One region of the Paenibacillus polygoni genome, then DNA from elsewhere that is predicted to be linked to it. Evidence: a T-box and tRNA genes for the amino acid it is inferred to sense, from the RefSeq annotation. Region 1 holds a T-box; the other regions hold tRNA genes.
The links. The T-box of region 1 lies ahead of thrS (threonine--tRNA ligase). A T-box ahead of a tRNA ligase gene usually reads a tRNA of that ligase, here a tRNA-Thr.
Positions count from the first base shown of each region.

Region 2: it has a tRNA-Thr gene. The T-box ahead of thrS (threonine--tRNA ligase) is inferred to sense a tRNA for this amino acid. The anticodon was not compared.
Region 3: it has a tRNA-Thr gene. The T-box ahead of thrS (threonine--tRNA ligase) is inferred to sense a tRNA for this amino acid. The anticodon was not compared.
Region 4: it has a tRNA-Thr gene. The T-box ahead of thrS (threonine--tRNA ligase) is inferred to sense a tRNA for this amino acid. The anticodon was not compared.

Region 1 covers NZ_CP127162.1:1,508,078-1,514,997, forward strand. Annotated here, with positions in the region: gene QPK24_RS07285 (cation:proton antiporter regulatory subunit) at 1-258, opposite strand, end outside; gene QPK24_RS07290 (hypothetical protein) at 341-709, opposite strand; gene QPK24_RS07295 (putative sporulation protein YtxC) at 884-1,819, shown strand; T-box leader at 1,829-2,081, shown strand; gene thrS (threonine--tRNA ligase) at 2,161-4,098, shown strand; gene QPK24_RS07305 (3D domain-containing protein) at 4,178-4,750, shown strand; gene QPK24_RS07310 (hypothetical protein) at 4,912-5,151, shown strand; gene liaF (cell wall-active antibiotics response protein LiaF) at 5,397-6,317, shown strand; gene QPK24_RS07320 (sensor histidine kinase) at 6,322-6,920, shown strand, end outside.
Region 2 covers NZ_CP127162.1:272,391-279,310, reverse strand. Annotated here, with positions in the region: gene QPK24_RS01470 (ABC transporter substrate-binding protein) at 1-347, shown strand, start outside; gene QPK24_RS01465 (TauD/TfdA dioxygenase family protein) at 605-1,519, shown strand; tRNA gene QPK24_RS01460 (tRNA-Gly) at 1,594-1,664, opposite strand; tRNA gene QPK24_RS01455 (tRNA-Pro) at 1,674-1,747, opposite strand; tRNA gene QPK24_RS01450 (tRNA-Arg) at 1,757-1,833, opposite strand; tRNA gene QPK24_RS01445 (tRNA-Gly) at 1,839-1,913, opposite strand; tRNA gene QPK24_RS01440 (tRNA-Leu) at 1,922-2,008, opposite strand; tRNA gene QPK24_RS01435 (tRNA-Lys) at 2,022-2,094, opposite strand; tRNA gene QPK24_RS01430 (tRNA-Gln) at 2,105-2,179, opposite strand; tRNA gene QPK24_RS01425 (tRNA-His) at 2,200-2,275, opposite strand; tRNA gene QPK24_RS01420 (tRNA-Tyr) at 2,303-2,388, opposite strand; tRNA gene QPK24_RS01415 (tRNA-Thr) at 2,399-2,474, opposite strand; tRNA gene QPK24_RS01410 (tRNA-Asp) at 2,525-2,601, opposite strand; tRNA gene QPK24_RS01405 (tRNA-Met) at 2,613-2,686, opposite strand; tRNA gene QPK24_RS01400 (tRNA-Val) at 2,696-2,771, opposite strand; tRNA gene QPK24_RS01395 (tRNA-Glu) at 2,780-2,851, opposite strand; tRNA gene QPK24_RS01390 (tRNA-Ser) at 2,884-2,972, opposite strand; tRNA gene QPK24_RS01385 (tRNA-Asn) at 2,978-3,053, opposite strand; tRNA gene QPK24_RS01380 (tRNA-Ala) at 3,058-3,133, opposite strand; tRNA gene QPK24_RS01375 (tRNA-Ile) at 3,156-3,232, opposite strand; rRNA gene rrf (5S ribosomal RNA) at 3,282-3,398, opposite strand; rRNA gene QPK24_RS01365 (23S ribosomal RNA) at 3,569-6,497, opposite strand; rRNA gene QPK24_RS01360 (16S ribosomal RNA) at 6,859-6,920, opposite strand, start outside.
Region 3 covers NZ_CP127162.1:4,353,854-4,360,773, reverse strand. Annotated here, with positions in the region: rRNA gene QPK24_RS20935 (23S ribosomal RNA) at 1-1,465, shown strand, start outside; rRNA gene rrf (5S ribosomal RNA) at 1,721-1,837, shown strand; tRNA gene QPK24_RS20925 (tRNA-Asn) at 1,892-1,967, shown strand; tRNA gene QPK24_RS20920 (tRNA-Thr) at 1,970-2,042, shown strand; tRNA gene QPK24_RS20915 (tRNA-Glu) at 2,053-2,124, shown strand; tRNA gene QPK24_RS20910 (tRNA-Val) at 2,133-2,208, shown strand; tRNA gene QPK24_RS20905 (tRNA-Gln) at 2,264-2,338, shown strand; tRNA gene QPK24_RS20900 (tRNA-Lys) at 2,346-2,421, shown strand; tRNA gene QPK24_RS20895 (tRNA-Leu) at 2,433-2,513, shown strand; tRNA gene QPK24_RS20890 (tRNA-Gly) at 2,523-2,597, shown strand; tRNA gene QPK24_RS20885 (tRNA-Arg) at 2,603-2,679, shown strand; tRNA gene QPK24_RS20880 (tRNA-Pro) at 2,689-2,762, shown strand; tRNA gene QPK24_RS20875 (tRNA-Gly) at 2,773-2,846, shown strand; gene ppc (phosphoenolpyruvate carboxylase) at 3,219-6,011, shown strand; gene sigW (RNA polymerase sigma factor SigW) at 6,225-6,791, shown strand.
Region 4 covers NZ_CP127162.1:2,590,574-2,597,493, forward strand. Annotated here, with positions in the region: gene QPK24_RS12560 (ABC transporter permease) at 1-254, opposite strand, end outside; gene QPK24_RS12565 (ABC transporter ATP-binding protein) at 275-1,207, opposite strand; tRNA gene QPK24_RS12570 (tRNA-Gly) at 2,580-2,650, opposite strand; tRNA gene QPK24_RS12575 (tRNA-Pro) at 2,660-2,733, opposite strand; tRNA gene QPK24_RS12580 (tRNA-Leu) at 2,743-2,822, opposite strand; tRNA gene QPK24_RS12585 (tRNA-Arg) at 2,836-2,912, opposite strand; tRNA gene QPK24_RS12590 (tRNA-Leu) at 3,002-3,082, opposite strand; tRNA gene QPK24_RS12595 (tRNA-Lys) at 3,091-3,166, opposite strand; tRNA gene QPK24_RS12600 (tRNA-Gln) at 3,178-3,252, opposite strand; tRNA gene QPK24_RS12605 (tRNA-His) at 3,273-3,345, opposite strand; tRNA gene QPK24_RS12610 (tRNA-Trp) at 3,377-3,450, opposite strand; tRNA gene QPK24_RS12615 (tRNA-Tyr) at 3,457-3,542, opposite strand; tRNA gene QPK24_RS12620 (tRNA-Thr) at 3,552-3,627, opposite strand; tRNA gene QPK24_RS12625 (tRNA-Val) at 3,715-3,790, opposite strand; tRNA gene QPK24_RS12630 (tRNA-Glu) at 3,799-3,870, opposite strand; tRNA gene QPK24_RS12635 (tRNA-Asn) at 3,873-3,948, opposite strand; tRNA gene QPK24_RS12640 (tRNA-Ala) at 3,953-4,028, opposite strand; rRNA gene rrf (5S ribosomal RNA) at 4,079-4,195, opposite strand; gene QPK24_RS12650 (copper amine oxidase N-terminal domain-containing protein) at 4,812-5,345, shown strand; gene QPK24_RS12655 (cytosine deaminase) at 5,876-6,920, opposite strand, start outside.

The DNA.
Region 1 (6,920 bases):
CAGATCATCGAGCGTCATCTCCATACGCTCCAGTTGTTTTGGTTTGTAAGTCATCCCGCCCACGATCGCTGCAAGCTGTCTTGCTTCGTAGTCTTCCAGCGTAATCATTGAAATACTTTGTTCTGGATCATTATATTCAAAGTGATACATTTCACGTCTTCCGTCGTCATGAATCACCACAATAACTTTGTCTCCACTGCTTGTCGTCGCTTGAAATTTACGTCCGATTCCAGGCAGGTCAGTTTCACGAATTTCCATATAGATTAAATCCTCCTAAAGTTTGTTTATAGCCATGAAGCTTTCATAGCAGCGTACATAAAGTGTTTACCATTCGGTTTCTCTATGCACTTACAAACGTGGAGGTGAATTTAACGGGTTTAAGATAAAGCCGGCGCTTTATATTGTCATAAAACACTTTGAATGGCGGTTCGATCATGGGAACCCGAAAAATCATCAGAATGGACAGTATCGTAAAGAGGTATTGCAAAGGGTTGACGGCAGTTAACTTTAGAGGCAACATCGATTTTCGGATCATGGCTTTGGGGTGATGATTCCCCGAGAAATCCATGGGTTCCATGGTTGAATCATGATCGAAAATAGAATGTGACCCTGCAGTCGTGTTACCGAGGGTGGGGATTTGATAAGAAAAAATCACAAATAGACATAGAAAAATCAGTAAGAAACGCTGAATCCAATTCTCTTTTTTCATCCCATCCCCCTCTCTGCAAGATACTGTTACTAAAATAATAACACAAATTTGTTTGGACTCCAAATCCGTTTTTCTTTTTCCCATTCTGAGAATACATGTCATTCTTTCCATTAAGCCGCTTCGTATATCCCCTTCGACTGGGCCATATAATATTTAGAGAAGGGAGTGGGTCTTGTGGAATTGTTCGCGGTATGGACAGAAGTTAACAGCCAATCAGCAGAAGATTGCTTTTATCGATTTATCAAAAATAAAACAAAAGGTCTACATATAAGTAAACAAGGCTTTCGATTTTCCTTTAGGAAACATGGAGGCAAGGCAGCATGGATATGTAAAGGAACGGAAAGTCATCCTGGTTTTAAGGAAGGTTTGCCACGGATGTATCAGATTATGGCTGCAGGTGTAGCTGATTACATTCTTGATCAAAAAGAAGAGGAACAGCTGGGTCACATCCTGAAGCGAGAATGCGTAAATATGGATGCTGAGGAACTTTCAAGGGTCAAAACAATATGCGAACCGCTGCTGAGATCAAGATTCGAAACAGAGCAGGGGACAAGAGAACGAAGGCATGCCAAGCTAACGGAAGGGCTTCTACAAGGAATGAAAGAAATACCTATAATTCATCTGGATGGAGTACTGCGATTTCGGATGCAGAGTTATAAGAAAGAACTTCATGAAATTGTGGAATATGCACTAGATGAATTTTATATGGATCGGCAGTATGAGGAGTTTATGAGTCTTTTGAAATATTTTGTTTATTTCCAAGAGACGAAGGTGCCTCTCGTGCATGTTGTGCATAAAGATCAGCACGAATTTGTCTTGTATGATGAATACATGCGTCCTATGGTACTTCCTCCCGATGAAAGTGTCGTTATGGAAATGCCAGGTATAGAACTTGAAATGGAAGTCGAAGATATGATTATCAGCAGGCTGATCTCCATTTCTCCGAAGAAAATGAAACTGCATACACAGACAGAAGATTTTCCGGTTATCCGATCCATTACACAGATTTTTGAAGATCGAGTGGAAATTTGCCATAATTGCAGACATTGCCGCAACGTGAAAGAAACGGGACAGCTGGCGCTTGACGAAGAGGAATCTTTGGAATTATAATAACTGGTATTAAAAGCAATGACAAAGACATGAGCCGTAGAGACTGGGCCGTACAGAGAGAAGAAACCTGGCTGTAATTTCTTCCGGATACCAACTGCGACTTACCCCTTTGTAGCTGTGGTTTAGAACGCTTGCATTTATGCAGACAAGTAAGAACCGCCGGATTCATGCCCGTTATCTTGCATGCTTCAATGAGGGTTGTCCTGTTTATGAGAGACAACTGAATTAGGGTGGAACCACGAGTATTACACTCGTCCCTTTGCCGGGACGGGTGTTTTTTGCGTCTGCAATAAACATAGCATCGTTCCCCGGCATCCAAAAGGATAAAGGAGGAAATAACAATGTCAGTAAGTATTAAATTACCAGATGGTTCTGTTCGTGAATATGAGAATGGAGCTAGTATCCTTGATGTAGCTGCTTCCATTAGCAGTGGACTCAAAAAAAATGCACTTGCAGGTAAAATGGATGGGATTGTTGTCGATCTTTCTACTCCACTACGTGAAGGTGCACTTGTAGAAATCGTAACTTATGATTCACCTGAAGGGCTTGAAGTGCTTCGCCATAGTACAGCGCATTTGCTGGCACAAGCCGTAAAACGTCTGTTTGGCAGCAAAGAAGTCTTCTTGGGTGTAGGACCTGTGATTGAGGATGGATTCTATTATGATATGGATCTCGAACATGCACTGAATCCAGAAGATCTGCAAAAGATCGAGAAAGAAATGGAACGTATCGTAAATGAGAACCTGCCTATCGTTCGTAAGGAAGTAAGCAGAGAAGAAGCCATTCGCATCTTTGAAGAAGTTCAAGACCCTTATAAACTGGAACTCATTCGTGACTTGCCAGAAGACAGCATCATTTCGATCTATGAGCAAGGCGAATTCTTCGACCTTTGCCGTGGACCGCATGTCCCTTCTACTGGAAAAATCAAAGTGTTTAAGCTGATGAACGTAGCCGGCGCATACTGGCGCGGAGACAGCAAAAATAAAATGCTTCAACGGGTATACGGCACTGCATTTGCTAAAAAAGCACAGCTGGAAGAACATCTTCATTACTTGGAAGAAGCAAAAAAACGCGATCACCGTAAACTTGGTAAAGAACTTAACATGTTTACTTTTTCACAGCTTGTGGGTCAAGGTCTTCCGATCTGGCTTCCAAACGGAGCAAAACTGCGCCGTACGCTAGAACGCTATATTGTAGACCTGGAAGAAAGTCTTGGTTACAAACATGTATATACTCCTGTCCTAGGAAATGTTGAACTATACAAAACTTCTGGACATTTAGAGCACTATGAGGAAGATATGTTCCCAAGAATGGTACTCGACAACGAAGAACTTGTACTTCGTCCAATGAACTGTCCTCACCATATGATGGTATATAAGAGTGAAATGCACAGTTATCGTGATTTGCCGGTTCGTATTGCAGAGCTTGGTATGCAGCACCGTTATGAAATGTCAGGAGCACTGACAGGTTTGCATCGTGTTCGTGCGATGACGCTTAACGATTCTCATATTTTCTGCCGTCCGGATCAGATCAAAGAAGAGTTTGCTCGTGTTATTGAGCTGATTATGATTGCTTATAAAGATTTTGGTATTCACGACTACCGCTTCCGTCTGTCTTATCGCGATCCTCAGGATACTGAGAAATACTTCCCGAATGATGAGATGTGGGAAATGTCCCAGCGTATGTTGAAGGAAGTTGTAGAAAGTCTAGATATGCCGTTCTATGAAGCTGAAGGGGAAGCTGCTTTCTATGGTCCTAAACTTGATGTTCAAGTTAAAACTGCACTGGGTAAAGAAGAAACACTATCGACTGTTCAGCTCGACTTCTTGCTTCCAGAGCGTTTTGAACTGGAGTATGTAGGTGATGATGGACAAAAACACCGCCCAGTTGTTATCCACCGCGGTATTTTGGGAACTATGGAACGTTTCACTGCATTCTTGCTCGAAAATTATGCAGGTAATTTGCCGCTTTGGCTGTCTCCAGTTCAAGCAAAAGTAATTCCTGTATCTGTTCATTTCGAGAAGTATGCTCGTGAAGTGGAAGAACAGCTTAGACGCGGAGGAATCACTGTAGAAGCAGATCTGCGTAATGAGAAACTCGGCTATAAGATTCGTGAAGCTCAGCTAGAGAAAATTCCTTATATGTTCATCGTAGGGGAAAACGAGATGAATGACGGCAGTGTCTCCATCCGTAAACGTGGTGAAGGAGATTTAGGAGCAAAACCTTTGGCTGAGGTAGTACAAATGCTGCAAGAGGAAATTCGTACACACCAAGTCTAAAAAGAAATAAATAGACATGGATGAATATATCGTGTGTTTTATGGGGACTCTCTGCTAGAGAAAGGGAGGAATTAAACCTATGATACACCGAGTGATTCGGCGATGTTCTTCAGCTGTTTTGCTGATGATGCTGATTTGTTTTTCTAGTAATGACTTAGCTATTGCCTTTCATGTACAACAAAGTGAGCCGGATGAAGCAAGAGAAGTGCTCGCTCCGCCAACAAAACAGGTGGTCGGTACAGTAAATGTAACGGCAACGGGTTATACTGCCGGATATGAATCAACAGGAAAAGGTCCGAATCATCCACTATATGGCATCACTTATTCGGGTGTAAAAGTACACCGGAATAAACAAGGGGTTTCGACCATTGCCGCAGACCCTTCCTTATTCCCCCTCGGGACGGTCCTTTATATTCCGGGGTACGGATATGGAATTGTAGCTGATACAGGATCTGCTATTAAAGGCTCCAAGATTGATCTGTATTTTCCAACGATTAAGGCGGTATACAGTGAGTGGGGCAAAAAAGATGTGCAGGTTCAAGTAATCAAGCTGGGGAAAGGGAAATGTACGGAACAAATGCTAGAGCAGCTCGGAGATGCGATCATGGTCAATCAGAGCATTCCGGATGCCTTGCTGAATGAAGAAATATAATGAAGATGAAAGAGCTTGCTTGGGTAGTCATTCTACCCAGGCAAGCTCTTTTCTTTTTTTTGAATAAGAAACAGCAAATCCTCACATAATACGGACTGAGGTAGCAGTACCTCAGGTGAAGCAAGGGACCTACACTTGCAGGAGAGGGAGGTGAATCTAACATGAAAAAAGTGAATTCTCAAGGTACGCAAAGTTCCCAAGGTTTCCAAACTCCGAATGAGAAATACGATGCTGAGTTTGGTCAAGAAACGAACTCTGCAGCTGAAAAAGTAAAACAATCTTCAGCAGCCAAAGTACAAGATAACTACCAAACACCAGATGAGAAGTATGATGCTGAGTTTGGAGTAGAGAACACAGGAATCAAACAACAACAACAAGGTCAACAAGGCCAACAAAGATAAGGTAAGATAAACAAACAGACTCTGAAGAATATTCTTCAGAGTCTGTTTTTTCTGTTCCGCTTTTTCTGTTCCGCTTTTCTGTTCCGCTTTTTCTGTTCCGCTTTTTCTGTTCCGCTTTTCTACTCGGTCTCAAGACTGAGTAGAATTTCATTCCTGCGCCGCTCTTCTTATTATGTATTTTCGTTTACAATAAGTACATAATTAGCCAATCGTAAGGAAAATGAGGAAGAGAGGGTGCACGGAATATGGCAAACCGTTTTATCGGAGCTGTACTGCTTATCGGAATAGGATTATTGGTGTTACTTCACATATTAAATGGAGGCGATTTTAGTCTTAGCTATCTCATCTCCACATATTGGCCAGTCATTTTTTTGTATCTTGGATTCAGTTCCTTGAAAGACAAAAATTGGATAGGTGGTTTAATATTGCTGTATCTTGGCGCACATTTCTTAAGTAATAACCTTGGATATTCTTATTTCTCTTTCCGAGCTCTGTTCCGTTATGCCGTACCTATAGGTTTAATTGGAGGCGGCCTTTATGTACTGTTAAGTCCGCGAAGAAGGGATCGTAAACATGATCAGAGAACAAAAGAAGATGAAGAATATGTAGTTCCACCTTCACCGCCTGTTGAACCAAGTCCGCTTTACTCTGATTTTGATAAACAGTTTGAGCAAAAGTTTGGATCAGCCAAGGTAGACGATGATAACAAGAAGTATGAACAAGCGAGACAGCAGAGTCATTATGGAAATAATGACAATAACGATGTACATTTTCATGATGAAAATGAAAAAATAAACAAATCGACTTTTATTGGCGATATTCGTCTCGGAGATGATTATTACGAATTGAAACCAACCAATATATCTCAGTTCATTGGAGATACCGTAATTGATTTAACGAAAGCACAAATTCCGTATGGAGAGACACGAATTCATATCTCTAGCTTTATCGGGGACATCAAAGTCTTTGCTCCTAGAGATATGGAGATTGGGATTATGGTAAATTCCAATTCGTTCATCGGTGACATGGATGTTCTCAGTAATTCGAAACAAGGTTTTATGAGTAATGCGGTCGCAGAAACTCCCGGTTATAGAGAAGCTGGAAAGAAAGTACGTATTATTATTAGCGTTTTTATCGGTGACGTCAAAGTGAATTCGGTAGGTTAACGAGATGAAGATGATATTTCGAACGGTTAAATGGGAGTTGTTGTTATTTTTCTTAATGAATAGTGTAGTTACAGTGGGGATTCTTTATAGCGCCTCTCGAAAAGGGTATGCAGAATCAGCGATGCCTGAGACCTGGCTTTACTATCTAGCACTCATTGTAGTTACAACCCTGATTATTGGTTATATAGCTGGGCTGCGTGTCCAGCGTAGAATAGATGTGCTGAATCTCAATATGCTGCAGGTAACGAAAGGTAACCTTTCTTCTCGAATTGATGAGGATGAGGATGCTTCTTTTTCCGGGGTGTTTCCGCAATTTAACAGGATGATGGATGCCATCGAAGAGCGGATGAAATGGGTACAGAGATTGGGAGAACAAGAGGTAATTGAGAAGGAAAAAGCGGCAGAAGCAGCTGTGCTCGAAGAACGGAGAAGAATGGCCCGAGATTTACACGACACCGTAAGCCAGCAATTATTTGCTATGCACATGTCTGCTTCTGCTCTGCCATCGTTACTCAAACAGCATCAAGAACAAGGAAATATAGTACTTGAACAACTAATCACAATGTCACAAACTGCTCAAAAGCAGATGAGAGCGCTCATTGC
Region 2 (6,920 bases), 1.2 Mb from region 1:
TCGAGGGGGAATTCCTTGCTCCCTTATCCATGATCGCTAGAACTGGTTTTGTTAAGGAACATCCAGAACTCGTTACAGAATATTTAAAAGTGTACCAAAAGACACTCGACTGGCAACGCGATAACCTTGACGAAGCAGCTGCTCTTTATGAAAAACATTCTAAAATGCCTGCTTCTGTCATCAAAACGGTACTGGAGCGAAGTGCCAATCAGCTCTCTGCCTATACATCTCAGGCTATAGAAGCCCATGAAGCATCCTCGGAAATACTGCTAAACAATAAATTCTTAAAAAAGAAGCCTGACTTTACAAAAGCAATTAACAATACGTTTGTTGAAGAACTGAATTAAATGAACTGCTACCCCCCATTGCTTTTAGTCCGAATGACTAGAGTATAAAAGACACAAGAGTACTTACAGTTACTGTGCCTCTCTATCTGGTCTTTAACACAAGTAGACAGGCATGAAATCTGAAATTTGTATACTATTTTTTTTATTCTATCATTGGCAGGCCTCATACCCCTCGTACACTTAGTTTTGTTATATCCGCCCTTATTGTAAGAAAACCATTATAGCGGGAGTCCGCATATCCAAGGAGGAGTTTATTCATGAATAATGTTATTCATAACCAAGTAGTTCAGCTAGAAATTGTACCGGTAGCCGGAAGAATTGGAGCGGAAGTGAGAGGTATCGATTTATCGGAGGATCTCTTTCCTGCGGTCATTCAGTCCATACAAGAAGCTTTGCTCAAGTACAAAGTTCTCTTCTTTAGGGATCAACATCAACTAGATGATGAGGGGCAAGAGCGATTTGCCAAACTTTTAGGAGAACTGTATGCACATCCCACTGTGCCCGTTAAAGATGGTACCCAAGCTGTACTTGAACTGGATTCTGCCCACGGAGGCCGTGCTAATGCTTGGCACACCGATGTTACCTTTGTTGAAGCTTATCCTAAAGCATCCATTCTGCGCTCCGTGGTAATTCCTCCTGCTGGAGGAGATACCGTATGGGCCAACACCGCAGCGGCATACGAAGATCTATCTCCTGAATTAAAAGAGCTCTCCGGCAGCCTTCGCGCAATCCACTCCAATGCTTTTGATTATGCGGCATCTGCCCAACAAGAAGCTGCAAGAGAGCAGACGCAGCGAAAAAACAACGCCTTTGTCTCGACGGTATATCAAACCGAGCATCCGGTAGTAAGAGTCCATCCCGAAACAGGAGAACGTCACTTGCTATTAGGACAATTTGTAAGAAGGATATCGGGGCTCAGAACGGCAGATTCAGATCGAATCATCGATATTTTACAAGAGCATGTTACCAGACTTGAAAATACAGTTCGCTGGCGCTGGGCCGTAGGTGATGTGGTGGTTTGGGATAACCGAGCAACACAGCATTATGCAATTAATGACTATGGCGATGAGCACCGTGTAGTACGGCGTGTTACCATCGCTGGCGATATTCCGATTGGTATCGATGGTCGTAGAAGTATAACGCTTCAACCAAAAAAAGAACAGGCCGATTAATACACCTGCCTGCTCTATACTCCATATAATAATATTAAAAAACCCCTTCGCTTTCGCGAAGGGGTTTACTGTGAAGCGGGTGATGGGAATCGAACCCACGCTATCAGCTTGGAAGGCTGAAGTTCTACCATTGAACTACACCCGCGTATAAATATCGGGATGACACGATTTGAACATGCGACCCCCTGGTCCCAAACCAGGTGCTCTACCAAGCTGAGCTACATCCCGTTATTTAAATGGCGCGCCCTGAGAGATTCGAACTCCCGGCCTTTTGATTCGTAGTCAAACGCTCTATCCAGCTGAGCTAAGGGCGCAAATATGGAGCGGACGACGGGAATCGAACCCGCGACCCTCGCCTTGGCAAGGCGATGCTCTACCGCTGAGCCACGTCCGCGAAATATATGGTGCGGTCGAGAGGACTCGAACCTCCACGGGGGTTAGCCCACACGGACCTGAACCGTGCGCGTCTGCCAATTCCGCCACGACCGCATATATATAAAAGTGAGCCATGAAGGGCTCGAACCTTCGACACCCTGATTAAAAGTCAGGTGCTCTACCAACTGAGCTAATGGCTCGTACTAAAAATGGCTGGGGATATAGGATTTGAACCTATGCATGACGGAGTCAAAGTCCGTTGCCTTACCGCTTGGCTAATCCCCAACAGTGATAAGGTTTAAAAATGGGGCGATCGATGGGACTTGAACCCACGAATGCCGGAGCCACAGACCGGTGCGTTAACCCCTTCGCCACGACCGCCATAACAAAATACTTTAAAAATAAATCTGGTGGAGGATGATGGATTCGAACCACCGAACCCGTAAGGGAGCAGATTTACAGTCTGATGCGTTTGGCCACTTCGCTAATCCTCCATAATGAAACTGGTGCCGGCGAGAGGACTTGAACCCCCAACCTACTGATTACAAGTCAGTTGCTCTACCAGTTGAGCTACACCGGCTAATTGATTACGATATACCATACTCCATTTTACTGAAGTTAAGATAAAAGTGGCGGAACTGACGGGATTCGAACCCGCGATCTCCTGCGTGACAGGCAGGCATGTTAGGCCTCTACACCACAGTTCCAGGTATTACAATTGCGGGGGCAGGATTTGAACCTGCGACCTTCGGGTTATGAGCCCGACGAGCTACCGAGCTGCTCCACCCCGCGATAGTTATATGGTGGAGATTGAGGGGATCGAACCCCCGACCCTCTGCTTGTAAGGCAGATGCTCTCCCAGCTGAGCTAAATCTCCATATAAAGTGACCCGTAGGGGATTCGAACCCCTGTTACCTCCGTGAAAGGGAGGTGTCTTAACCCCTTGACCAACGGGCCTTACTGTATTAAATATTCCAAAAAGTTCGCAACGGAGAAAGAGGGATTCGAACCCTCGAGACGCTTGTGACGCCTACACGATTTCCAATCGTGCTCCTTCGGCCAGCTCGGACACTTCTCCAAAAGTGGCTCCCCGAACAGGGCTCGAACCTGTGACAACTCGATTAACAGTCGAGTGCTCTACCAACTGAGCTATCAGGGAATAGTGGTGGAGCCAAGCGGGATCGAACCGCTGACCTCCTGCGTGCAAGGCAGGCGCTCTCCCAGCTGAGCTATGGCCCCATAATGGGATTATGAGATTAAATGGTGGGCCCTAGTGGACTCGAACCACCGACCTCACCCTTATCAGGGGTGCGCTCTAACCAGCTGAGCTAAGGGCCCTCATCGTTAATTAAACGATTAGGCGAAAAAATAACCCAAAAGGGTATTTGCTTGGCGGCGTCCTACTCTCCCAGGACCCTGCGGTCCAAGTACCATCGGCGCTGGAGGGCTTAACGGTCGTGTTCGGGATGGGTACGTGTGGAACCCCTCCGCTATCGCCACCAAACGAGCATTTGTGAAACAAATGCGATCCGCGTTGGTTTTGGTACATCACTAAATAGTGTGTATAAAACCAATAGCGTTTTTCAGGATTTGCTCCCTGAAAACTAGATACGAAACAATCTTTGCAATTTATATAGCTTATGCTTCCGAAGTAGCTTTACTTCAGAAAGCTTGTAGGATAAGCCCTCGACCGATTAGTACTGGTCAGCTCCATGCATTGCTGCACTTCCACCCCCAGCCTATCTACCTCGTCGTCTTCAAGGGGTCTTACTAGTTGGGAAATCTCATCTTGAGGTGGGCTTCGCGCTTAGATGCTTTCAGCGCTTATCCCTTCCATACATAGCTACCCAGCGATGCTCCTGGCGGAACAACTGGTACACCAGCGGTATGTCCATCCCGGTCCTCTCGTACTAAGGACAGCTCCTCTCAAATTTCCTACGCCCACGACAGATAGGGACCGAACTGTCTCACGACGTTCTGAACCCAGCTCGCGTACCGCTTTAATGGGCGAACAGCCCAACCCTTGGGACCTACTTCAGCCCCAGGATGCGATGAGCCGACATCGAGGTGCCAAACCTCCCCGTCGATGTGGACTCTTGGGGGAGATAAGCCTGTTATCCCCAGGGTAGCTTTTATCCGTTGAGCGATGGCCCTTCCATGCGGTACCACCGGATCACTAAGCCCGACTTTCGTCCCTGCTCGACTTGTAGGTCTCGCAGTCAAGCTCCCTTGTGCCTTTACACTCTGCGAATGATTTCCAACCATTCTGAGGGAACCTTTGGGCGCCTCCGTTACTCTTTAGGAGGCGACCGCCCCAGTCAAACTGCCCACCTGACACTGTCCTCGCACCGGATCACGGTACCAAGTTAGAACCTAGATACGATCAGGGTGGTATCCCAACGTTGCCTCCACACAAGCTGGCGCTCATGCTTCCTAGGCTCCCACCTATCCTGTACAGATCGTACCCAAATCCAATATCAAGCTGCAGTAAAGCTCCATGGGGTCTTTCCGTCTTGTCGCGGGTAACCTGCATCTTCACAGGTATTAAAATTTCACCGGATCTCTCGTTGAGACAGCGCCCAAGTCGTTACGCCATTCGTGCGGGTCAGAATTTACCTGACAAGGAATTTCGCTACCTTAGGACCGTTATAGTTACGGCCGCCGTTTACTGGGGCTTCGGTTCATAGCTTCGGATGACTCCTAACCACTCCCCTTAACCTTCCAGCACCGGGCAGGCGTCAGCCCGTATACTTCGCCTTGCGGCTTCGCACAGACCTGTGTTTTTGCTAAACAGTCGCTTGGGCCTTTTCACTGCGGCCCCCTCGTGCTATTCACACTACCGGGGCACCCCTTCTCCCGAAGTTACGGGGTCATTTTGCCGAGTTCCTTAACGAGAGTTCTTCCGCGCGCCTTAGAATTCTCTTCTCACCTACCTGTGTCGGTTTACGGTACGGGCACCTTCATCTGGCTAGAGGCTTTTCTTGGCAGTCTGAGATCATGACCTTCGCTACTGTAATTTTCACTCCCCATCACAGCCCAGCCTTACGATGTGCGGATTTGCCTACACATCAGCCTCACTGCTTGGACAGACATCCATCAGTCTGCGTCACTACCCTACTGCGTCCCCCCATCGCTCGTAACGATTTACGGTGGTACAGGAATTTCGACCTGTTGTCCTTCGACTACGCCTTTCGGCCTCGCCTTAGGTCCCGACTTACCCTGAGCGGACGAGCCTTCCTCAGGAACCCTTAGGTTTTCGGCGGATCAGATTCTCACTGATCTTTTCGTTACTCATACCGGCATTCTCACTTGTATACAGTCCAGCAGTCCTTCCGGTCTACCTTCAACCCGGTATACAACGCTCCCCTACCCCTGATACATAGTATCAAGCCATAGCTTCGGTGGTGTGTTTAGCCCCGTTACATTTTCGGCGCAGAGTCACTCGACCAGTGAGCTATTACGCACTCTTTAAATGGTGGCTGCTTCTAAGCCAACATCCTGGTTGTCTGTGCAACTCCACATCCTTTCCCACTTAACACACACTTGGGGACCTTAGCTGATGGTCTGGGCTGTTTCCCTTTCGACAATGGATCTTAGCACTCACTGTCTGACTCCCGGAATACAAGTCTATGGCATTCGGAGTTTGACTGAGCTTGGTAACCCTTGCGGGCCCCGCACCCAATCAGTGCTCTACCTCCACGACTTACTTGTTCCGAGGCTAGCCCTAAAGCTATTTCGGGGAGAACCAGCTATCTCCGAGTTCGATTGGAATTTCTCCGCTACCCCCACCTCATCCCCGCACTTTTCAACGTGCGTGGGTTCGGGCCTCCAGTGCGTGTTACCGCACCTTCACCCTGGACAGGGGTAGATCACACGGTTTCGGGTCTACGTCCACGTACTCATTCGCCCTATTCAGACTCGCTTTCGCTGCGGCTACGGCTTTTCACCTTAACCTTGCACGGGAACGTAACTCGCCGGTTCATTCTACAAAAGGCACGCCATCACCCATAAAACGGGCTCTGACTTCTTGTAAGCACACGGTTTCAGGTTCTATTTCACTCCCCTTCCGGGGTGCTTTTCACCTTTCCCTCACGGTACTGCTTCACTATCGGTCGCTAGGGAGTATTTAGCCTTGGCAGATGGTCCTGCCGGATTCATACGAGGTTTCACGTGCCTCGCACTACTCGGGATCCGTCTCGGAGGGAACAGGCTTTTGACTACAGGGCTTTTACCTTCTCTGGCGAGCCTTTCCAGACCTCTTCAACTAACCGGTTCCTTTGTAACTCCATGTGAGACGTCCCACAACCCCAACCAGCAAGCTGATTGGTTTGGGCTAATCCGCGTTCGCTCGCCGCTACTGACGGAATCACTATTGTTTTCTCTTCCTCAGGGTACTTAGATGTTTCAGTTCCCCTGGTATGCCTTCAACCACCCTATGTGTTCAGGTGGAGATAACTGTCCATTACGACAGCTGGGTTTCCCCATTCGGACATCCCCGGATCAAAGCTTGCGTACAGCTCCCCGAGGCAGTATCGTTGTTCGCCACGTCCTTCATCGGCTCCTAGCGCCTAGGCATCCTCCGTGTGCTCTTAATAGCTTAACCATATGCTCATTTTTGACTGATTCACTCCGGTTGGCATTCGCCAAAAGTCGTTCATCATTCAAAAATTTCGCTAAGCAATCTATTAATCTTCACTTGTTTAACACAAGTTCAGCTTAAAGGATATTTCTAAAATCGCAAAATTGTTTCGTTATCTAGTTTTCAAAGAGCAACTTTGTTGCGACCATAAAATTCTCGGTCCATCACGAATAGTGTGGATGAAATTTTATGATTTGGTTTTGAGAGATTAAACTCTCAAAACTGAACAACGAGTGAGTGTTACTTTGCTTTCGCAAAGTGTTCCGCCGACTTTCGTCGTGCGTTATATTTGAATGTTTCCGTTGCAGGAAACGATTCTCCATAGAAAGGAGGTGATCCAGCCGCACCTTCCGATACGGCTACCTTGTTACGACTTCACCCCAATCA
Region 3 (6,920 bases), 2.1 Mb from region 1:
TACGAGCGATGGGGGGACGCAGTAGGGTAGTGACGCAGACTGATGGATGTCTGTCCAAGCAGTGAGGCTGATGTGTAGGCAAATCCGCACATCGTAAGGCTGGGCTGTGATGGGGAGTGAAAATTACAGTAGCGAAGGTCATGATCTCAGACTGCCAAGAAAAGCCTCTAGCCAGATGAAGGTGCCCGTACCGTAAACCGACACAGGTAGGTGAGAAGAGAATTCTAAGGCGCGCGGAAGAACTCTCGTTAAGGAACTCGGCAAAATGACCCCGTAACTTCGGGAGAAGGGGTGCCCCGGTAGTGTGAATAGCACGAGGGGGCCGCAGTGAAAAGGCCCAAGCGACTGTTTAGCAAAAACACAGGTCTGTGCGAAGCCGCAAGGCGAAGTATACGGGCTGACGCCTGCCCGGTGCTGGAAGGTTAAGGGGAGTGGTTAGGAGTAATCCGAAGCTATGAACCGAAGCCCCAGTAAACGGCGGCCGTAACTATAACGGTCCTAAGGTAGCGAAATTCCTTGTCAGGTAAATTCTGACCCGCACGAATGGCGTAACGACTTGGGCGCTGTCTCAACGAGAGATCCGGTGAAATTTTAATACCTGTGAAGATGCAGGTTACCCGCGACAAGACGGAAAGACCCCATGGAGCTTTACTGCAGCTTGATATTGGATTTGGGTACGATCTGTACAGGATAGGTGGGAGCCTAAGAAGCATGAGCGCCAGCTTGTGTGGAGGCAACGTTGGGATACCACCCTGATCGTATCTAGGTTCTAACTTGGTACCGTAATCCGGTGCGAGGACAGTGTCAGGTGGGCAGTTTGACTGGGGCGGTCGCCTCCTAAAGAGTAACGGAGGCGCCCAAAGGTTCCCTCAGAATGGTTGGAAATCATTCGCAGAGTGTAAAGGCACAAGGGAGCTTGACTGCGAGACCTACAAGTCGAGCAGGGACGAAAGTCGGGCTTAGTGATCCGGTGGTACCGCATGGAAGGGCCATCGCTCAACGGATAAAAGCTACCCTGGGGATAACAGGCTTATCTCCCCCAAGAGTCCACATCGACGGGGAGGTTTGGCACCTCGATGTCGGCTCATCGCATCCTGGGGCTGAAGTAGGTCCCAAGGGTTGGGCTGTTCGCCCATTAAAGCGGTACGCGAGCTGGGTTCAGAACGTCGTGAGACAGTTCGGTCCCTATCTGTCGTGGGCGTAGGAAATTTGAGAGGAGCTGTCCTTAGTACGAGAGGACCGGGATGGACATACCGCTGGTGTACCAGTTGTTCCGCCAGGAGCATCGCTGGGTAGCTATGTATGGAAGGGATAAGCGCTGAAAGCATCTAAGCGCGAAGCCCACCTCAAGATGAGATTTCCCAACTAGTAAGACCCCTTGAAGACGACGAGGTAGATAGGCTGGGGGTGGAAGTGCAGCAATGCATGGAGCTGACCAGTACTAATCGGTCGAGGGCTTATCCTACAAGCTTTCTGAAGGAAAGCTACTTCGGAAGCATAAGCTATTTAAATTGCAAAGATTGTTTCGTATCTAGTTTTCAGGGAGCAAATCCTTGAAGGAAAACTAAACGCTTGTTTCTTGATTCACACTTCCGTGTAGAACCCAAGTAAACGCGAAGAGCGTATGAATTTTCCGATGATTTTAAGCTGCATGTCCTTTCTAAGGTCTGATATTTTGCTGGTGAGTATTCACTGAAGATATCACAGCGCAAAAATCACGTTTGGTGGCGATAGCGGAGGGGTTCCACACGTACCCATCCCGAACACGACCGTTAAGCCCTCCAGCGCCGATGGTACTTGGACCGCAGGGTCCTGGGAGAGTAGGACGCTGCCAAGCGAACATCCTTACCTCAGGTAACTGAGGAATGTGTTTACTACTAATGGTTACTATTCCCTGATAGCTCAGTTGGTAGAGCACTCGACTGTTAATCGAGTTGTCACAGGTTCGAGCCCTGTTCGGGGAGCCATTGCTCTCATAGCTCAGTAGGTAGAGTGCATCCATGGTAAGGATGAGGTCACCGGTTCGATCCCGGTTGAGAGCTTGTTTATTAAGGCCCGTTGGTCAAGGGGTTAAGACACCTCCCTTTCACGGAGGTAACAGGGGTTCGAATCCCCTACGGGTCACTTTATATGGAGATTTAGCTCAGCTGGGAGAGCATCTGCCTTACAAGCAGAGGGTCGGGGGTTCGATCCCCTCAATCTCCACCATTCATTCTTTGAATGTGTATATAATGTGAGTAAAGTACAAATCATATAAGAATGTTGGGGATTAGCCAAGCGGTAAGGCAACGGACTTTGACTCCGTCATGCATAGGTTCAAATCCTATATCCCCAGCCATTTATAAGAGCCATTAGCTCAGTTGGTAGAGCACCTGACTTTTAATCAGGGTGTCGAAGGTTCGAGCCCTTCATGGCTCACCATATAATCACATGCGCGTGTGGCGGAATTGGCAGACGCACTAGACTTAGGATCTAGCGTCCTTGACGTGGGGGTTCGAGTCCCTTCACGCGCATTGATTTTTGCGGACGTGGCTCAGCGGTAGAGCATCGCCTTGCCAAGGCGAGGGTCGCGGGTTCGATTCCCGTCGTCCGCTCCATATTTGCGCCCTTAGCTCAGCTGGATAGAGCGTTTGACTACGAATCAAAAGGCCGGGAGTTCGAATCTCTCAGGGCGCGCCATTTAAATATCGGGATGTAGCTCAGCTTGGTAGAGCACCTGGTTTGGGACCAGGGGGTCGCATGTTCAAATCGTGTCATCCCGATACTTAATATGCGGGTGTAGTTCAATGGTAGAACTTCAGCCTTCCAAGCTGATAGCGTGGGTTCGATTCCCATCACCCGCTCCAATCTTTTAACGCAAAGTCTGGTTTAGTAACTGGGCTTTTTTTTGTATATATAGATATGTTTATGGGATCATTAAGTGTATTACTGGTTGTATGCTTGTTACTAGATTGTACTTGCTTTTATGCAATTGCAAATAAATTTTGGATACATGGATTAACATATAAAAGGAACAATTCAGCTTATCCACTGGTTGAATTAATCAAGAAAATCTCTAGAAATACGACAAGAAAAGCAGTATTTTACATTAAAAGTTACAAAAAACCTGTATTTTCTATCACAAAACTAAAGATTTTCACTGATTTTTATTGTATTATGTTATGAAGGTGTCATTTTTTACGTAGAATTTGTAATAAGCAGGAGATAGGAGGATAAGCATGACAGAAATTATGGTAACCGCGAACAAAAGCAATTCTAACAACTTGTTGCGCCGGGATGTGCGGTTTCTTGGTAATATACTCGGGGAGGTTCTCGTTCATCAAGGAGGTAATGAACTTCTAGATGTAGTAGAAAAAATCCGTGAAACCAGTAAGGCTTTACGGGCCGAATATACGCCAGAGTTGTATCAAGAATTCCTTAGTATGATCAAGCAATTAGATTCTGAGAAGCGCCATCAAGTGATACGGGCTTTTGCAGTTTACTTTCAATTGGTGAACATTGCGGAACAGAACCACCGAATTCGTCGCAAACGTGACTACGAAAGATCTGCAGGAGAGACTGTACAGCCAGGATCAATCGAAATGGCTGTTAAGACTTTGAAGGAAAAAGGGTTTGAATACAGTGATGTTGAAGAAATCCTAAGTTCTCTTTCACTTGAGCTTGTTATGACTGCGCATCCTACGGAAGCCATGCGTCGTGTTATTCTGGATATACATAAACGTATATCAGAAGATGTCATGCTATTAGATAATCCTATACTAACGCTCCGAGAACGTGAACAGCTGCGGGAGAAATTACTTAACGAAGTGATTACCCTGTGGCAAACGGACGAACTGAGAGATCGTAAACCAACTGTGCTTGATGAAGTAAGAAATGGAATGTACTATTTCCATGAAACTTTATTCCATGTACTACCGGATGTTTACGAAGAACTAGAACGCTGCTTGCAAAAATATTACCCAGAAAATCGCTGGCATGTACCAACGTACCTGAAATTCGGCTCTTGGATCGGTGGAGACCGTGATGGAAATCCATCGGTAACTTCTGATGTAACTTGGGAGACTCTTCGAGTACAACGTAAGCTTGCTATACGCGAATATAAACGTATTCTCATTGAACTGATGGGGGTTCTAAGTTTTAGCACTAATATCGTAAACGTATCGGAAGAATTAATGGCTTCGATCGAAGAAGATCGAAAACATGTTGTCATTAAGAAAGCAGACATATGGCGTAATGAGAAAGAACCTTACCGTATTAAGCTTGCTTATATGATTACTAAACTAAGTAATATTCTGGATGAGAGTACATTGGGTCAGCCGAACCGGTATGACTCACCAGAAGAATTAATTCGTGATTTGAAAGTGATCGATTGTAGCTTGCGTCATCATTATGCTGACTATGTTGCAGATACGTATATCAAGAAAACGATCCGCCAAGTAGAACTTTTTGGATTCCACACTGCTACTTTAGATATTCGTCAGCACAGTCAAGAGCATGAAAATGCGATGACAGAAATTTTAGCTCATATGAATATTGTGGAAGATTATTCAGCGCTCAGCGAGGAAGAAAAAATTAATTTACTTGCTGATTTGCTCAATGATCCGCGTCCATTAACATCATCTCACTTTAAATACAGTGAGAATACACATGAATGCTTGGAAGTGTATCGTACCATCTACCGGGCTCAAAAAGAGTACGGAAAGAACTGCATAAATAGTTATCTGATTAGTATGACACGAGGTGCAAGTGATCTGCTCGAAGTAATGGTCCTGGCTAAAGAGGTTGGGTTGTATCGTGTTGAACCAGACGGCACTGTTGTATGCTCTATTCAATCTGTACCTTTATTTGAGACTATTGATGACTTACATGCTGCGCCGCAAATCATGAAACGTCTGTTTGATTTACCGGTATATCGCAGAAGTGTCCAAGCGAGAAATGACGTACAAGAAATTATGCTCGGATACTCCGACAGTAACAAAGACGGCGGAGTAGTTACTGCGAACTGGGAACTGCTTGTGGCGATGAATGATATTACGGCAATGAGTAAAGATTATGGAGTGAAATTGAAATTCTTCCATGGACGCGGAGGAGCTCTTGGACGCGGAGGAATGACATTAAATCGTAGTATCTTGGCTCAGCCGTCTCATACCATAGGTGGAGGAATTAAAATTACTGAACAAGGAGAGGTTATCTCTTCTCGTTATTCACTTAAAGGGATTGCTTATCGCAGCCTAGAGCAAGCTACATCTGCACTATTAACATCAGCAACTGCTGCTCGTACGGAGAAAGTCGATGAAAAAGAAGCAGGCTGGAAAGAAATCATTAAAGAGATCTCTGAAGTTTCACTGGAAAAGTACCAAGATCTTATTTTCCGCGACAAAGATTTCTTCAGTTTCTTTAAAGAATCTACACCTTTACCTGAGATTGGGGAATTAAATATTGGTTCTCGTCCATCTAAGCGTAAGAATAGTGACCGTTTTGAGGACCTGCGTGCGATTCCATGGGTGTTTGCATGGACACAGAGCCGTTACCTCTTCCCGGCATGGTACGCAGCTGGTACGGGGCTACAGAGTTTCTACCAAGGTAAGGAAGAGAACATGAAGGTTCTACAAGATATGTATAATAACTATCCTTTCTTTAGTACCTTGATTGATACAGTACAAATGGCAGTAGCCAAAGCAGATATGAATATTTCCAAACAGTATACTTATATGGTTAAGGATGAAGAAGTACGTAATCGGATTGTGGGACTTATTAAAGAAGAATATAAGTTAACCAAAGATCTGTTACTTAAAGTAACAGGACAACAGGAAATTTTGGATAACGTACCTGTTATTCAAGAATCGATCCGTTTGCGTAATCCGTATGTTGATCCATTGAGTTATCTCCAAGTACAACTGCTTGCAGAGCTGCGTGAACTGCGTGAGCAAGACGGCGATGATGCGGAGCTGCTTCGTGAAGTGTTGTTAACCATCAATGGTATTGCTGCAGGACTACGAAATACAGGTTGATAAGTCGTTAGATAACAAAACGAAATCATGACTATAGGTTTTTCAATTAACGGGGATCTTGTAAAAGAGACCCCGTTTTTTTGTAATATTTTTAATGGATTCTTCGCTGAAATGGATTGCATTTTAGGTGTACATCGATTACGATTTGAATGATGTAGGTAAGCCAAATAGGGCGGTACGAAAGACCCATCAGCAAGTCTGGGGGAATAGATGGTGGACAATTTAGAAAAAAGGTTGGTCAAACTCATACTAAAGGGAGATCAGCGAGCATTTGCTGAGCTTGTTGAGTTATACAAAGACAAATTATTTCATTTGGCTTATCGTATGCTCAATAATCGGCACGAAGCGGAAGATATTGTACAGGAAACTTTTTTACGGGTATACCGGAATATGGAGAAATATGATCCTGAACAGAAGTTTTCTACATGGATCTACCGTATTGCTACGAACTTGTGTATCGATAGGTTAAGAAGAAAAAAACCTTCGTATTCACTTGATGCGGAAATCGGTGAGCAGGAAGGCACAGATGGTTATGCCATGCTCCCAAGTGATGATCGGACGCCGGAAAGTGAAGCTCTGTTATCAGAGACACAGCGCGTTATCCGAGATGCCATTGAAACTTTGCCAGCAAAGTATAAATCCATTATGGTACTGCGCTATTTGCAGGATCTCTCTTTACAGGAAATTAGTGAAGTATTGGACATGCCGGTAACAACCATCAAGACAAGAGTACATAGGGGTCGTGAGTTTTTACGTAAAAAACTTGAATATAAACTGTAGGTTGTTTTGTTATTTTTAAAATTTAATGAAACGATCTTGATCGTCACTGCGTATAACATGAAAATGAGTCTTATGTTTAATACGTAGTTACGCAAACAAGTTAGAATAGACGTGAGACTTCATAGATCT
Region 4 (6,920 bases), 1.1 Mb from region 1:
GGATCGAACTCCGCCAGTGAGCTAATATCTTCCGCACCGGTCATAGAGCTAATGAACATTTCTCCAAGTGGACCAGAATCTTCATTGCTATAAATGACCCTTACTTTTTCCAAAGAGGTAACATTAAATTGGTCTTTAAACGCAGTACCTAATATTAAAATAATTAACAAAAAACTGAGTAATCTAATGAAAATCGGTTTAGGGTCAATCAAGATCCGTTTTGCCGAATAAAAAATTTGAGTGAGTATATTCATCGTTTCATCACCGTCCCGGATTAGTCTCTCAGTTTTTTACCAGTCAACTGCAAGAATACCGTCTCCAGATTCGGTTTTTCCAGTGTCATGGACTTAATTTTAAATTCTTTTCGGATCAGATTTTCCATTATCCCCGTAAGAAACCGTTCCTCTTTTTCCAAGTGAATATCGAGCACTCCATTTATGTTGTTGCAGGCGGTGACACCTTCCAATTCTTTAATCAATGAAATGGCTGCGTCCGTATTCGATGCAAGCTCTAGACTTAAGCGAGTTCCCGTTGAAATGGAATCAATCAGCTCATCTATACTTCCGAGTGCAATCACTTTTCCAAAATCCATAATAGCGACTCGCTCGCAGATGGCCTCGATCTCTTCCATGTAATGTGTAGTATAGATGATGGTCATCCCATTTTGATTCATAATTTTAATCGATTCCAAAATATTATTCCTTGATTGGGGATCTACTCCAACCGTAGGTTCATCCATAAAAAGAATACGCGGCTTATGTACAATCGCACAAGCGATGTTCAGACGTCTTTTCATACCACCCGAAAATGTCTTTGCTATACCTTTTCTTCTGTCCCATAATCCAGTAAACTCAAGTGCTTCCTGTACGGATGTATGCAGCTCTTTGCCTCGAAGACCATATAACTTCCCCCAATATGTTACATTATCAATGGCGCTTAAGGTTTCGAAAAAAGCTAAGTCCTGCGGTACATAGCCAACCGACTGTTTAATTTCTTTTGCATGCTTGGAAAAATCCTTACCAAACATTTTCACTGTTCCATTGTTTATTTTTAACAAGCCCAGCAATGTGTTCATCGTTGTTGATTTGCCTGCGCCGTTGGGTCCGAGCAGTCCAAATATCTCACCTTCCTGGATACTGAGATTAACCCCGTCTACAGCTGTGTAATCTTTGTATCTTTTGACCAGACCCGTTACTTCTATGATCATCTTCATTCCTCCTCAAACATTTGATTATGTGATTAGATATCTGTAGCGATAAACAACAAGCGCGAGTGCCTCATGAATCATTGATGGGGACACTCGCGCACTTACGATTTCCATATGAATTTTTTAAATCCATCATAAGAAATCTAAAAAATTCCGTTTTCGTCTTATATTATGTGGCTATCCTTAAAATCCTTTTTGAATAATTGTTCATGCTGTTGCATTATAACACAAGAATATACAGTAAATAGTACTCAATGTTGATTCACACAAAAAACCTAATCCCCGCACTGTAATACGAAGAAAAGGTGACTTAGTTCCACATGATTTGATACCGTTGCCCGGTAAGAATATATCAAAATCACAATTAAATTTTTCTGAAATTTGATGTATTCAATTTTTTTAAACACCTATTTATCCCACATTTTAATCATTTCTACAATGTCATTAAATGTATTCTCAGCCTCTAAAGTAGAATGTAACTCAATAGCTAAAATTCTAATATTCATCCTAATCGTACACGTCCTTCTGTTTACGGGTACTGTCCATATATTTTCCACTAAAAAAGAAGTCTTTTACTTACGCCCTTTATTCGCTATGTTGCCTCACTCGCTCGGACAGAAATCTGTAATGTTCTATTCTTGTTAGATTTAGATTTATCGCAGTACACTAGGATATATTTCTTGGGTTATAAATAAATAGTAAGGTGTAAGATAATAAATCTTTACATCCGTACTAGTTTAAAATATTTGCTATTTTAAACTTATAGAGAGGTGTATTTGGTGGATATGTTCGAAGTATGTAAGTATGTTTATTATTATCTATTGTGAAATATTCATATAGTGTGTTTTTCATGTCATCGTATAAAAAGAACCCCAAGCCTATTAAATCCATTCTGAGGCTTGGGGTTTAAGGAATAGGGAAGAGTAAAAAAATGACTTATTGTACTATACGATCACTTTAAATAGAAGTCGATTTTCACTTCACTGTACTTTTTTAATTTCGAATACCATGGTTTACTTCTATCTTGACGCTGTATGTAAGAAGTAATTCAGTAAAAACAGGTCTATGTTCATTTGGATCTTCCATAGCAGTCACTTCTTCAATGAATTTATCTATTTCAGCTTCCTCGCTTTTAGGTGTGTATCGATATCTAGCCTGGAAAAGGAAAACCCGAGTAGATCATTACTTACGCTTCTGTAAAATCAGATAAATCAGGACTACTAGTAAAATGAACTACATTCTATTGATAGACATCAACTAACATCCGAGTGCAGTTCATAGCGGGTAATTTTTGTTTTGCGCGTGTCACACACTCATCTGACTAAATCCATAATAAAAACCCCTACGCTTTCGCAAAGAGGTTTATTCATGAAGCGGGTGATGGGAATCGAACCCACGCTATCAGCTTGGAAGGCTGAAGTTCTACCATTGAACTACACCCGCGTATAAATATCGGGATGACACGATTTGAACATGCGACCCCCTGGTCCCAAACCAGGTGCTCTACCAAGCTGAGCTACATCCCGATTTATAAATGCCGGTGAAGGGACTCGAACCCCCACGGTTTCCCTCACGATTTTGAGTCGCGCGCGTCTGCCAATTCCGCCACACCGGCTTGTTAAAAAAAATGGCGCGCCCTGAGAGATTCGAACTCCCGGCCTTTTGATTCGTAGTCAAACGCTCTATCCAGCTGAGCTAAGGGCGCAAAAAATATAAAAGCAGACAACGGAAATCAGCGGCTCTTGCCTTGGCAAGGCAAAAGTCTACCGCTGACCCATGTCCGCAATGAAAGGATGCGCGTGAAGGGACTCGAACCCCCACGTCAAAGACGCTAGATCCTAAGTCTAGTGCGTCTGCCAATTCCGCCACACGCGCATATATCATGGTGAGCCATGAAGGACTCGAACCTTCGACACCCTGATTAAAAGTCAGGTGCTCTACCAACTGAGCTAATGGCTCGTACTAAAAAATGGCTGGGGATATAGGATTTGAACCTATGCATGACGGAGTCAAAGTCCGTTGCCTTACCGCTTGGCTAATCCCCAACAGCGATAAGTTGTACAAGGGCGATCGATGGGACTTGAACCCACGAATGCCGGAGCCACAATCCGGTGCGTTAACCCCTTCGCCACGACCGCCATATATCATTATTCTATACAATTAGAAAATTGGCAGGGGCAGCAGGAATTGAACCCACACCAACGGTTTTGGAGACCGTTGTTCTACCTTTAAACTATGCCCCTAAAAACTGGTGGAGGATGATGGATTCGAACCACCGAACCCGTAAGGGAGCAGATTTACAGTCTGATGCGTTTGGCCACTTCGCTAATCCTCCATATGAAACTGGTGCCGGCGAGAGGACTTGAACCCCCAACCTACTGATTACAAGTCAGTTGCTCTACCAGTTGAGCTACACCGGCTAATTAATACGATTATACCATACACCCCATATTGGGAGCTAGAATAAATTTGATGAATTCACAGGATTTCGTCCTGCTTCAATTGTATGGTGGAGATTGAGGGGATCGAACCCCCGACCCTCTGCTTGTAAGGCAGATGCTCTCCCAGCTGAGCTAAATCTCCATATCAAATGACCCGTAGGGGATTCGAACCCCTGTTACCTCCGTGAAAGGGAGGTGTCTTAACCCCTTGACCAACGGGCCGCTGGCTCCCCGAACAGGACTCGAACCTGTGACAACTCGATTAACAGTCGAGTGCTCTACCAACTGAGCTATCAGGGAATAGTGGTGGAGCCAAGCGGGATCGAACCGCTGACCTCCTGCTTGCAAGGCAGGCGCTCTCCCAGCTGAGCTATGGCCCCTCATCGTTAAAATAAATGATTCAGTAAAAATATAACCTAAAAGGTTAACTGCTTGGCGGCGTCCTACTCTCCCAGGACCCTGCGGTCCAAGTACCATTGGCGCTGGAGGGCTTAACGGTCGTGTTCGGGATGGGTACGTGTGGAACCCCTCCGCTATCGCCACCAAACAATGATTTTTGCGCTGTGATATCTTCAGTGAACACTCACCAGCAAAATATCAGACCTTAGAAAGGACATTCAGCTTAAAATCTGTCAGAAAATCCTTACCGGATTTATAATTTATCATATTTCAAAAACATATTCAACTAGTAATAAAAACCATCGATCAATAAATTAAATATCTTTAATTACTGCATCATATGCACATTGTAAATGTCTCTTTCTTAAGAGGACATAAATAATATATCATATTGAATAGAGCTATTCTAATAGTAAATCACCCCTTTTATTCATGAGAAATAGGGTATCGCACCCTCCAAATCATCACTGTCCTCATTGATCATCTTTCATTTATCATCTCACTTAAAAATAGTCTCATATTTTAATATCAACTTTCAAAAGATAACTATATAGAATGATAAACAATATTTCTAATGTAGAAGTTTTTCGTATAGTGAAACCAAATAATGTAACTACAATCAAATTTATAACGTCTTTCATTATATACATTTACAAATGGAGGCGATAAAAATAAAGAAGAAACTATTCATCTCACTTTTTGTGGTTGTTTTTTCTCTTAGCATAATGGTTGGTTTAGCTTTTGCTAAGGTGAACATTAGGATCGTGGTTAACGGTCAACAAGTTAATTCAGATGTAGCTCCTCAGATCGTCAATAACCGAGTAATGGTGCCTATAAGTATGGTAGCAGAGGCATTAGATGCGAATGTAGGTTGGAACCAAAAGAATCAAACGGTAACTATCAATGACAAATCGATACCTTCTCAGGAAGATATATGGAAACAAGATCTTGATTTCATTGGTAGTGGTTGGGCAAGTCTTAAAAACATTATTGGAACATTTATGATTGGTTACGATGAAAGAGATGATGCATTAATTAAATCAGTATCAGTGGAAGGTTATGATAAGTTACCTATAGGTGGAATGTACCCAGCGATTATGGACTATAAAATTGTTGATGCACAGGAATTAACTCATTCCTTAAAAGTTAGAGTGAAAGTTATTCTATATGAAGATATTTTAAAAGGAGAAATATGGGATTTTGTAATAACTAAACGGAAAATTGAAACTATGAAAAAAGTAGACTTTTTCAACGTCGATGAATATACAGTTTTCCCAGGTCTTTCGTATTCAAAATAAGTCCTTTTATTTACCCAAATGATCGACTATGTAATTCTCTCTTCTTAGTTGTAAGAAAGGTTGTGGAAAGTTGAACAGTAAATTTTTATCGAGTTTTTTATTAAGTTTTGTTTATGTAATCGTTTTTTATTTTGGTGCATATGGCTTGATGTTACTCGGTATGATCGATGATGGTTTCTTTATATTAAATCATGTATTTGTTGGTTTTTATCAATGGCTTTACTTGGTACCACTTATCATTTACCAAAAAAAGAAAAACAGAGTATTTACAGGTTACCTTATAGGCGGATTATGTCTCACTTGTTTAAACATCGCGTTGATTGTATGGATATTTTTAGACCCCTCAAAATTCTTTTAAGTTAGCCATTAAAAAATGACATAGCAGATAATATAAATTTATTATTACAAAAAACCCCCTCATGTATGCAGGAAGAGTTCGCGGTATACGTTCTCTTTTCACCCTGTATACAATGCGGGGGTTTAAAGTTAATGAAGCAAGCAATGCTTGATGCATCGCTTGCTTCATTTAATTATTTATTGAAAGTGACTTTTTCCAAACCATTCTCAAGAATGATTGACGTGTCCCTAGGTTTTGTTTCGGCAATTTTGCGGCCGCCTCTGAAAGAATAAAGCACTGCAGCTTGTTTACGGATCGCCTCATATTCATTCTCTGCTTCAAGAACGATGAAGTTCGCTGGTTTACCTTCTTCAATACCGTACATATCTTCAATATGCAGGGTTCTTGCACTATTTTTCGTAATAAGATCAATTGAATTCACGATTTGATCGTAACCAAGCAGCTGAGAAGCATGGATACCCATGTGCAGTACTTGAAGCATGTTGCCTGTACCAAGCGGATACCATGGATCAAAGATATCATCGTGTCCGAAGCACACATTAAGCCCGGCTTCTTGCAGCTCTTTGACGCGAGTCAGCCCTCTTCTTTTCGGATACGTGTCGAAACGTCCTTGCAAGTGGATGTTGACCAGCGGATTGGATACGAAATTCAGGTCCGCCATCTTAAGAAGTCTGAACAATTTATAAGTGTAAGCATCATTATAAGATCCCATTGCCGTCGTGTGGCTTGCTGTTGTCCGGGAACCTAAGCCGCGTTCGTAAGCTTCTTTAGCTACAACTTCTAAGAAACGGGATTGTTCGTCATCAATTTCATCGCAGTGAATATCGATAAGACGGTCATATTTTTCAGCAAGGTCAAATGCAACCTTCATTGAATCCACGCCATATTCTCTCGTAAATTCGAAATGAGGGATACCGCCGACCACGTCAACGCCCATCTTCAGCGCCTCTTCCATTAGTTCCACGCCGTTCGGGTAGGAGTGAATACCTTCCTGTGGGAATGCAACAAGCTGAATGTCAACATAGGGTGCCATTTCTTCTTTCACTTCGAGCATTGCTTTAACAGCGGTGAGACTTGGATCGGTCACGTCTACATGTGTCCGTACATGCTGAATACCTTGTGCGACCTGCCATTTTAGTGCTGTTTTGGAACGTGTTTTAACGTCTTCATGTGTCAGGAATGCCTTACGTTCAGACCAACGCTGAATCCCTTCAAAC